One region of the Streptomyces sp. NPDC046939 genome, then DNA from elsewhere that is predicted to be linked to it. Evidence: riboswitches for the same ligand, from Rfam matches in the RefSeq annotation. Region 1 holds a riboswitch; each other region holds the start of a gene.

Region 1 (2,189 bases):
CGCCGTCGTCATCGGGGCGTTCCGGGAGGCCGCCGAGCAGGAGGACAGCCTGGAGGCGGTCGCCCAGCGCCTGGAGCGGGCGCTGGCCCGTGAGGGGTCGCGGCGGCGCGGCATCGACGACTTCGAGGGGTTCACCACCGCCGTGCTCGCCGAGATCCCGCACGGCGGCGACCTCCTGCGCATCCTCAACCGCGGCCACCCCGAGCCGGTCGTGCTGCACGGCGACGGCACGGTCCGGGTGATCACCCCCGCCGAGGCGGCGCTCCCGCTCGGCCTCGGCGAACTCGGCTCCTGGCCGGACCGGGCGACCGAGGCGGAGTTCCCGCCCGCGGCGACCCTGCTGCTCTACACGGACGGGCTCTCCGAGGCACGCGACGCGAAAGGTGTCTTCTACGATCCGGCGGCCCGGCTCGCCGGGCGCGTCTTCCCCGGCCCCGACGAGCTCCTCGCGACGCTGGCCGAGGAGGTGCGGCTGCACACCGGGGGCGGGGCCAGCGACGACATGGCGCTGCTCGCCGTACGCCGTCCTTGATCGACATCACCGGGGGTGACCGAACGGCGTCGCTCCGCATAACGATTGACACTACGTCAGAAACTGTGAGGTTTAACGAGCCTGGGACGGCTTGGAATTACCCTCCGCTGTCTATTAACGTTCGATAACGCAGCACGGTCGTCCCAGCCGTCACCAGCGACGGCTCCGTGCGCACGCGCCTAATCCCACGAGGGAGCCGGGGAACCACCAACTTGGGGTGAATCAGGCATCGTTCCGACGCTTTCCGGGCGCCGGACCGTGCTCGTAGGAGACCTTCCTGCTCCGAACCCGTCAGCTAACCCGGTAGGCGAGAAGGAAGGAAAGGAGAGCGCCCCCGTGGCGTCGAACCGTCCTGCCCCGGAGCTCTCCGGGTACCCCGCCCAGCCCGCCGACGGCGACTTCGCCGGCCCCCCGCGCGAGAGCTGGGAGGAGTGGAACCCTACCGAGGAGTCCGTCCGCCCCGTCCGCGGCAAGCACCGCGTGGCCCGGCAGCGCGGCGGCCTCGCGCGCAGCTCCACGGTCCTCGGCGTCGGCGTCATCGCCGCCGTCGGCGCGGGCGGCATCGCCACCGCGCAGGGCGGCAAGCCCGCGGTCCGGATATCCATGCCGGACCTCTCCGCGGTCAAGGACTCGCTGCCGGAGGCCACGTCGCTGCCCGGTGTCGGCGCGCTCATGGCCGACGACTCCGCTCCCGCCACCACCCCCGCCGAGACCGCCCCGCTCACCGCGATGAGCGGCGGGCACGCGGACGCCGGTGAGGCGCTGCGCGCCCGCATCATGCAGCAGGCCGAGACGCAGCAGGACGCCGCCGACGCCAAGGCGCAGGCCGAGGCCGAGCAGGCCGCCGCGCGCAAGGCCGCCGAGGAAGCCGCCGCCAAGCGGGAGAAGGCCGAGGCCAAGGCCGCCGCCGACAAGAAGAGGGCGGAGGAGGAGGCCAAGAAGAAGGCCGAGGCCGAGCGCCTCGCCAAGCTGGCCAAGAGCTACAAGCTCCCCGTCGCCTCCTACACGCTGACCGGCACCTTCGGACAGCCCGGCTCGCTCTGGTCCTCCGGCTACCACACGGGCCTGGACTTCGCCGCCCCCACCGGTACGCCGATCTACGCCGTCCACAGCGGCACCATCACCGAGGCCGGCTGGGCGGGCGCCTACGGCTACCGCACGATCCTCACCCTCGACGACGGCACCGAGCTGTGGTTCTGCCACCAGTCGTCGCTCAATGTCAGCGTCGGCCAGAAGGTCTCCACCGGCGACGTCATCGGCCGCGTCGGCGCCACCGGCAATGTCACCGGCGACCACCTCCACCTGGAGGTCCACCCCGGCGGGGACGCGACCGGCGTCGACCCGGCGGCCTGGCTGCGCGGCAAGGGCCTGGCACTCTGATGCCCGTCTGACGGAACACTCGCTTTCGCGGGGGCGTTGAATGACGGCATGACTTCTTCTCCCTTGCGCAAGCTCGGCTCCTCCGACCTGGAGGTCTTCCCGCTCGCCCTCGGCGGCAACGTGTTCGGCTGGACCGCCGACGAGGCCGCCTCCTTCGAGGTGCTCGACGCCTACACCGCCGGCGGCGGCAACTTCATCGACACCGCCGACTCGTACTCGGCCTGGGTCGAGGGCAACCACGGCGGCGAGTCGGAGACGATCATCGGCAAGTGGCTCA
Region 2 (2,189 bases), on a different contig from region 1:
CACGCCAGCGAACCGCCTGAGTCGCGGGTGGGGCTTCGGTGGGAAAGGGACGACGTCGCCATGGCAGACCACCAGGAAGCATCCGTCACGCTGCCGAGCAATGCCGCCTCGGTCTCCGCTGCACGCCGGTACGTGAGCACCGTGCTGGCCGAGTGGGGGTTGCCGGGGGACACCGACGCGGCGGACACGGTGCGCCTGATCGTCTCGGAGCTCGCGACCAATGCCGTGCAGCACACGCTGGGCCAGTCGCCCACGTTCACCATCGACGTGGAGCTCGAACGCGACGAGCAGTTGCGGATCGGCGTCACCGACAGCCACCCGCGCTACCCCAAGCGCCTTCCCGCCGCGGTCGCGCAGGACAACGGGCGGGGCATGGTCATCGTCCGCAGCCTCACCGCGGAGTGCGGCGGACGCCTGTCGGTCGCGCCGACGGCGGAGGGCGGCAAGACCGTGTGGATCTCCCTGCCGTGGATTACCGGCCTGAACGGCAGCGCGACCCGTCCCGGCACCGCCTGTTGACGCGGCGCGCCACGGGCCCGTACGCGCTCACGTGGGGGCGTGCCCGGCGCCAGGCCCCGCCCCCACGCATCTCACTTCAGCGGCGCGCCGCTCAGCGAACGCGGCCGTACCAGACGCTCTTCGTCCAGATCTTCTGCAGCTTCACCACGTCACCGGTCTTCGGCGAGTGCCAGATCCGTCCCTTCCCGGCGTAGATGCCCACGTGGTAGACGCTCCGGCCCGAGTGGAAGAAGACCAGGTCACCCGTCTTGCGGTGGGACGCGGAGACGTGCCGGGTCTTGTTGTACTGCTGGGCCGCGGTGCGCGGCAGCTTCTTGCCCGCCCGCTTGAACGAGTAGAGCGTGAGCCCCGAGCAGTCGAACCGGTGCGGCCCCGAGGCGCCCCACTTGTACGGCGCCCCCTTCTTGGAGGCCGCGACCTTCACGGCCTTGGTCGAGGCCGTGGCCGCCGATGCCTCGGACGCGGCGCCGGGGACCATCAGCCCCGCGCCGGCGACCGCCAGCGTGAGGGCCGAAGCGGTACCGGCCCGGGTCAGCAGCGACGGAACACGATTGAGCGCAGTCATGCGCAACCCTTCGTCTGCCGCCTGTGAAGGATGACCTGTCGGGTTCGGGCAGGCGAAGTTGCCCGGCCGCGTCTGCGGCTTCACCCCAAGGGCCGCTCGGGTCCCACCTTCGTCAAGGTGGGCCGGTGGCCCGTCGTGCCTGGGTCCTCCACTCCTGCCGATGCACTTCTGTCGACCTGGCATCCGTGCGGCGGCAGGACTCGGCGTCCGCACGGACCGCCCCGCCGCGGCGGCGGGGGCTTGTCGTCGTCGAAGGGATCTTCACGCACAAGTGGGGTGGAATCCGAGTTGAACCGGCGGTAAGTGAGGCTCCTCACGCTTGACCCGTTCAGGTGGACAGTGCGCCTTTCGAGCCCCGGGAGCGACCCCCGACCACGCCCGTACCAGCGACGGAGCGCCTGATTCCGGGGTTCGCGTACCGTCGGAGCGCAACTCGGGCCGCCTCGTCGACGTACGCGTATCTAGGCTGTTCGGCGGTCCACCATCTGGACCGTTTCGGTCCGGAGGCAGACCGAGACAGACACTGTCGTGTCGAAGATGTCCTCAAGCGACCGTTTCTGGCGGCAAAGTGATCCGCTGGGTGCGCCGCTCACCATCGAGGACGCGCAGAGCCCGGCCCAGGGTTGCGGCGTGCACCTCGCTCTCACCCCGTCGGTGCATCAGCTCCAGCGCGTCGCGCAGCTCCACCGCCCGGCTCACGAGCGCCTGCGCCGCACGCAGCCCCCGGTACGTGTCCTTGCCGCGCGCCGGATTGATGCGCGCGAGCAGGTCGACCACGGCCAGATAGCCGTCCACGAGCGCGCACTCGGCGCGGGTCAGCGCGGGCAGCGGCGGAAACTCGGGCGGGTACATCGGGCGCGTCACCGCCCGGCCGACGCGCCGAGAGGGCCCTTGCGGCTCGGCACGACCCGGTCCACCAGGCCGTACTCCACCGCCTGCGCCGCGTCGAGCACGGTGTCCCGCTCGATGTCCCGGCTGACACGGTCCTTCTCCCGCCCGGTGTGGCGCGCCAGCAGCTCCTCCAGCCGTTCGCGCATCCGCACCATCTCGCGGGCCTGGATCTCCAGATCGGTGGGCTGGCCCTGCGTCGGCTCGGGCAGCGCGG
Region 3 (2,189 bases), on a different contig from region 1:
ACCTTCAGATGGGCCTCGGAGCGGCGCTGCGCCGCCCGCGCGGCGGCCAGCGGTTCGAGCAGCAGCCGGACCTCCAGGAGGTCGGCGGCCTCCTGCCCGCTGGGCTCGGCCACGCACGCGCCCGCGTGCCTGCGCGTGACGACGAACCCCTCGGCCTCCAGGGTGCGCAGCGCCTCGCGCACCGGCACGCGCGAGACCCCGTAGCGGCGTGCGAGCAGTTCCTCGGTGAGCCTGCTGCCGCGCGGGTGGACGCCCGTGACGATGTCGTCGCGAATCGCGGTGCATACCGAGTGCGCGGGAATCCGCATGATTCGACCTCCGCCTTTGATCCCCGCGCAACGCGGTCGACCAACGCCCTCGCGGGCGCGCTCCGGGCAACTTCTCCCCGACTCTATTCCACGGTTCTGGAATTTCCGACGGCGGACCGGAATTCAGGGATATTTTCTCGCCAGGAAGTCCGTGGGCGAGGCCGGGCGCACAGGGAAAAGCCCCGGCTCACCGAGCCGGGGCTTCCCGAGCGGTGCCGCGCGCGTCAGACGTTGACGCCGTGCGAGCGCAGGTACGCGACCGGGTCCATGTCGGAGCCGTACTCGGGGGTCGTGCGGGCCTCGAAGTGCAGGTGCGCGCCCGTCACGTTGCCGGTGGCGCCGGAGAGGCCTATCTGCTGGCCGGGGACGACCGCCTGGCCGACGGAGACGCCGATCGAGGAGAGATGACCGTACTGGGTGTATGTACCATCGTTCATCTTGATCACGATGTTGTTGCCGTAGGCGCCGCCCCAGCCGGCCTCGACGACGGTGCCCGCGCCGACCGCGTGCACCGGCGTGCCGCTGGCCGCGTGGAAGTCGATGCCGGTGTGGCTGCCGGAGGACCACAGGCCGCTGCTCGCCTGGTAGGCCGTGGAGACGTACGAGCCGGAGATCGGGGCGACGAAGCTGTTGAGGAGGCGCTTGCGCTCGGCCTCGCGGGCGGCGCGCTCCTTGGCCTCGCGCTCCTTGGCGGCCTTCGCCTCGGCCTCGCGCTTGGCCTCCTCCGCCTTCTTCCTCGCCTCGGCCTCGGCCTTCGCCTTGGCGGCGGCCTCGTCGGCGGCCTTCTTCTGCGCCGTCGCCTGCGCGTCGATCTGGGCGGCCATGGAGTCGCCGATGGCGATGGCCTGGGTCAGGCCGTTCTGCTCGGGGGCCGCGCCGTCGACGGCGAGCGCGGGGGCGGCGAGGCCTCCGACGACACCGGTCGTGGTGAGCGCGGCGACACCGGCGACCTGTGCGGTGGTGCGCGAGATACGGCTCGGACGACGGTGCTTCCCGGTGGCACGGGTGAACGCCATGCGGTGGTTGATCCTTTCCTTCCCTCTCGCCTACCGGGTTAGCTGACGGGTTCGGAGCAGGAAGGTCTCCTACGGGCCCTCTCCCCTGCCTCACGGCCGGAAGAGCGCCCGATTCACCCCAGGGACTGCGGTGGGTCCCCGGCTCCCCTGGCTCGCGCCGTGGGGGACTCGGCGATGACTGTCCGGTGTCGCGGGCGCGACGCATGACGGGCGGACAGCCGCACTGACGCTAAGGGGCACCTCTCTTCCGCGACAAACGGATCCCGGCTTTTGTAGCGCACACCACAGGCCAGACAGGCAACCTCCGTATCAATTCGGACATATGCCAGGGGTCATGCCGATCCATGCCGATCCATGTCGCTCATGCGGCTCATGGCCGCTCATGCCGGAGAGCCCCGGCGGCCGTGACGGCTGCCGGGGCTCCCTCGGTCGTACGGGGCGGGGGTCAGCCCGCGACGACGGTCACCTCGCCGATGCCGAGCGCCCTGACGGGCTCGGCGATCTGCGCGGCGTCGCCCACGAGGATCGTCACCAGACGGTCCGCCGGGAAGGCGTTCACGACCGCCGCGGTGGCCTCCACGGTGCCCGTCTCGGCGAGGCGGCGGTACAACTGCGCCTGGAAGTCGTCCGGCAGGTGCTGCTCGACCTGGTCGGCGAGGGTGCTCGCGACGGCCGCGGCCGTCTCGTACTTGAGCGGCGCGACGCCCACCAGGTTCTGCACCGCCGAGTCCCGCTCGGCGTCCGTCAGCCCCTCGGCGGCCAGGGTGCGCAGCACCTTCCACAGGTCGTCGAGGGCCGGACCGGTGTTCGGGGTGTCCACGGAGCCGCTGATGGCGAGCATCGCGGCGCCCGTCCCGTCCGGCGC
Region 4 (2,189 bases), on a different contig from region 1:
CGCGTGCAGGACGCGGCCGTGCTCGGCGGTGCGCTGGGAGATGATCGCCCGGTACGACGTGATCATGCGGTTGGCGGCGCGGCCCTCGGACAGCAGGGCGCGGAGCTGGTCGATGTTCCCGTCGCGCACCATCCGCCAGAACTCGGCGCCGTCCGCCGGGTCGGTCAGCGGCAGATTCACATTGCGCACGCCCGGCAGCTCGACGTCGGCGCCGTCCAGGCGCTGGTCCGCGGCGTTGCGGAAGTCGAAGATCGTGTGCAGGCCGAGCCCGGCGAGGAACGCGGCGTCCTCGGCGGTGGCGTGCGCGAGGTGCCCGCTGCGGTAGAGCACTCCCGGACGCACGCGCCGGCCGTCCACGGTCGGAAGGCCGCCCACGTCACGGAAGTTGCGCACTCCGGACAGCTCGGGCTCGGTGGACGGGACGTGCTGCGTCACGGGGGCTCCTCCCGGGTCGAATGCGGCCGCGTTGCTCGTGTCAGCGGGCGCCGGTCAGACGATACGACACGGCCTGCGGAACCCACCCCGACAGGAAGGGTGAGCAGGCTCATAACGGTGACGGTACGTGGCGATCTTCCGGTATCGCATTCCGTCGAATTCCCAAGCGGGACAACGGCGGAAAAGGGATGTCATTGACGCTGGGTGACGCGGAAAGCCCTGAGGTGATCAAGAAATCGGCCCCTTCCGCGAATTCGGTGTTTGTCGCCGCCTTTGCCGTTCGATTACGGTCACCTTTCACTCCGGACGGAACGCCTAATCCTGCCGCCGCCCGGATTCCCGAACCACGACCCGTGACGGCAGGAGCGGGGGACCCACAGGCAGAACGCCGCCAGGGATGTCCCCAGCGCGGCTAGGGGTGAAGCCGTGTCCCGTACGACGGGCGCGGCCGGGCAACTCCAGCCCGAACCCGACAGCTCACCTCGTAGGCGACGGAGAGGAAAACCGGCATGCCCGCAAAGGCAAAGCACCGCCGCTCGAAGACCCAGCGCATCACCCGCGCCGCCGCCGTCGTCTCGGCCGGCGGGGCCGCGCTCGCCCTGCCGCTCATCGGCGCCACCGGCGCCCACGCGGCGAGCGGCGACACCACCGCGCGGACCTACACGGTCAAGTCCGGCGACACGCTGTCGAAGATCGCCGCCGCGCAGAAGGTCGACGGCGGCTGGAAGAAGCTGTACGCGGCCAACAAGAAGGTCGTCGGCGCGGACGCGAACCGCATCCTGCCCGGCATGAAGCTCACGCTGAACGGCGCCGAGCAGAAGACCACCACCACCAAGGCCGCCGCCACGACCACGAACAGCTCCGGCTGGGTCAAGCCCGTCGCCGGCTCCACCGGCACGGCCTACCACGCCTCCGGCTCCATGTGGTCCAGCGGCTACCACACCGGCACCGACTTCGTCGTGCCCACCGGCACCGCCATCAAGGCCGTCGGCCCGGGCACCGTCGTCTCGGCGGGCTGGGACGGCGCGTACGGCAACGAGGTCGTCATCCGCCACGCCGACGGCCACTACTCGCAGTACGCCCACATGTCGTCCCTCGGCGTCTCCGCCGGGCAGACCGTGAGCGCGGGCCAGCAGATCGGCCTGTCCGGCGCCACCGGCAACGTCACGGGCCCGCACCTGCACTTCGAGATCCGTACGTCCCCGAACTACGGCTCCGACGTGGACCCGGTCGCGTACCTGCGCGGGCACGGCGTCGCCATCTGACACCACCGCACCTGCGTGTTTCTCGGCGCCCGGAGTTATTCCCCGGGCGCCGAGTGTGTTTTCTCACCCCTCGTCAACCCCTGGTTACGATCGCGTAGGTCACATCCGAAGGTGAAAGATGTGTGGCCGTGGCAAACGAATCGACAGCACTCAGCGGCGCAGTGGTCAGCGGAACGATTCGGTCCTACGCGGCCGTGGGGGACAGCTTCACCGAGGGCGTCGGCGACCCCGGTCCCGACGGCGGCTTCGTCGGGTGGGCCGACCGGCTCGCCGTCCTCCTCGACGACCGCGTTCCCGAGGACACCTTCCAGTACGCCAACCTCGCCGTACGCGGCAAACTCATCGACCAGATCGTCGCCGACCAGGTCCCCAGGGCCGTCGAGCTCGCCCCCGACCTCGTGACCTTCGTCGCCGGCGGCAACGACATCATCCGGCCCGGCACCGACCCCGACGACGTCGCCGAACGGTTCGAGAAGGCCGTCGCCCGGC

The links. A riboswitch is a leader RNA that binds a small molecule or an ion and turns the genes downstream of it on or off. The one in region 1 is predicted to bind cyclic di-AMP.
Positions count from the first base shown of each region.
Region 2: it holds a riboswitch for cyclic di-AMP, as region 1 does, so the genes downstream of both, ABZ877_RS02835 (C40 family peptidase) here and ABZ877_RS29255 (M23 family metallopeptidase) in region 1, are expected to answer to the same signal.
Region 3: it holds a riboswitch for cyclic di-AMP, as region 1 does, so the genes downstream of both, ABZ877_RS29770 (M23 family metallopeptidase) here and ABZ877_RS29255 (M23 family metallopeptidase) in region 1, are expected to answer to the same signal.
Region 4: it holds a riboswitch for cyclic di-AMP, as region 1 does, so the genes downstream of both, ABZ877_RS20945 (LysM peptidoglycan-binding domain-containing M23 family metallopeptidase) here and ABZ877_RS29255 (M23 family metallopeptidase) in region 1, are expected to answer to the same signal.

Region 1 is NZ_JBEYWV010000030.1:101,510-103,698, forward strand. It holds gene ABZ877_RS29250 (PP2C family protein-serine/threonine phosphatase) at 1-532, shown strand, start outside; cyclic di-AMP (ydaO/yuaA leader) riboswitch at 699-857, shown strand; gene ABZ877_RS29255 (M23 family metallopeptidase) at 869-1,912, shown strand; gene ABZ877_RS29260 (aldo/keto reductase) at 1,961-2,189, shown strand, end outside.
Region 2 is NZ_JBEYWV010000002.1:118,655-120,843, forward strand. It holds gene ABZ877_RS02830 (ATP-binding protein) at 61-519, shown strand; gene ABZ877_RS02835 (C40 family peptidase) at 611-1,084, opposite strand; cyclic di-AMP (ydaO/yuaA leader) riboswitch at 1,088-1,218, opposite strand; gene ABZ877_RS02840 (hypothetical protein) at 1,628-1,936, opposite strand; gene ABZ877_RS02845 (ATP-dependent Clp protease proteolytic subunit) at 1,945-2,189, opposite strand, start outside.
Region 3 is NZ_JBEYWV010000031.1:112,607-114,795, reverse strand. It holds gene ABZ877_RS29775 (GntR family transcriptional regulator) at 1-308, opposite strand, end outside; gene ABZ877_RS29770 (M23 family metallopeptidase) at 533-1,324, opposite strand; cyclic di-AMP (ydaO/yuaA leader) riboswitch at 1,337-1,508, opposite strand; gene ABZ877_RS29765 (pitrilysin family protein) at 1,770-2,189, opposite strand, start outside.
Region 4 is NZ_JBEYWV010000018.1:138,076-140,264, reverse strand. It holds gene ABZ877_RS20950 (tyrosine-protein phosphatase) at 1-435, opposite strand, end outside; cyclic di-AMP (ydaO/yuaA leader) riboswitch at 738-939, shown strand; gene ABZ877_RS20945 (LysM peptidoglycan-binding domain-containing M23 family metallopeptidase) at 945-1,700, shown strand; gene ABZ877_RS20940 (SGNH/GDSL hydrolase family protein) at 1,877-2,189, shown strand, end outside.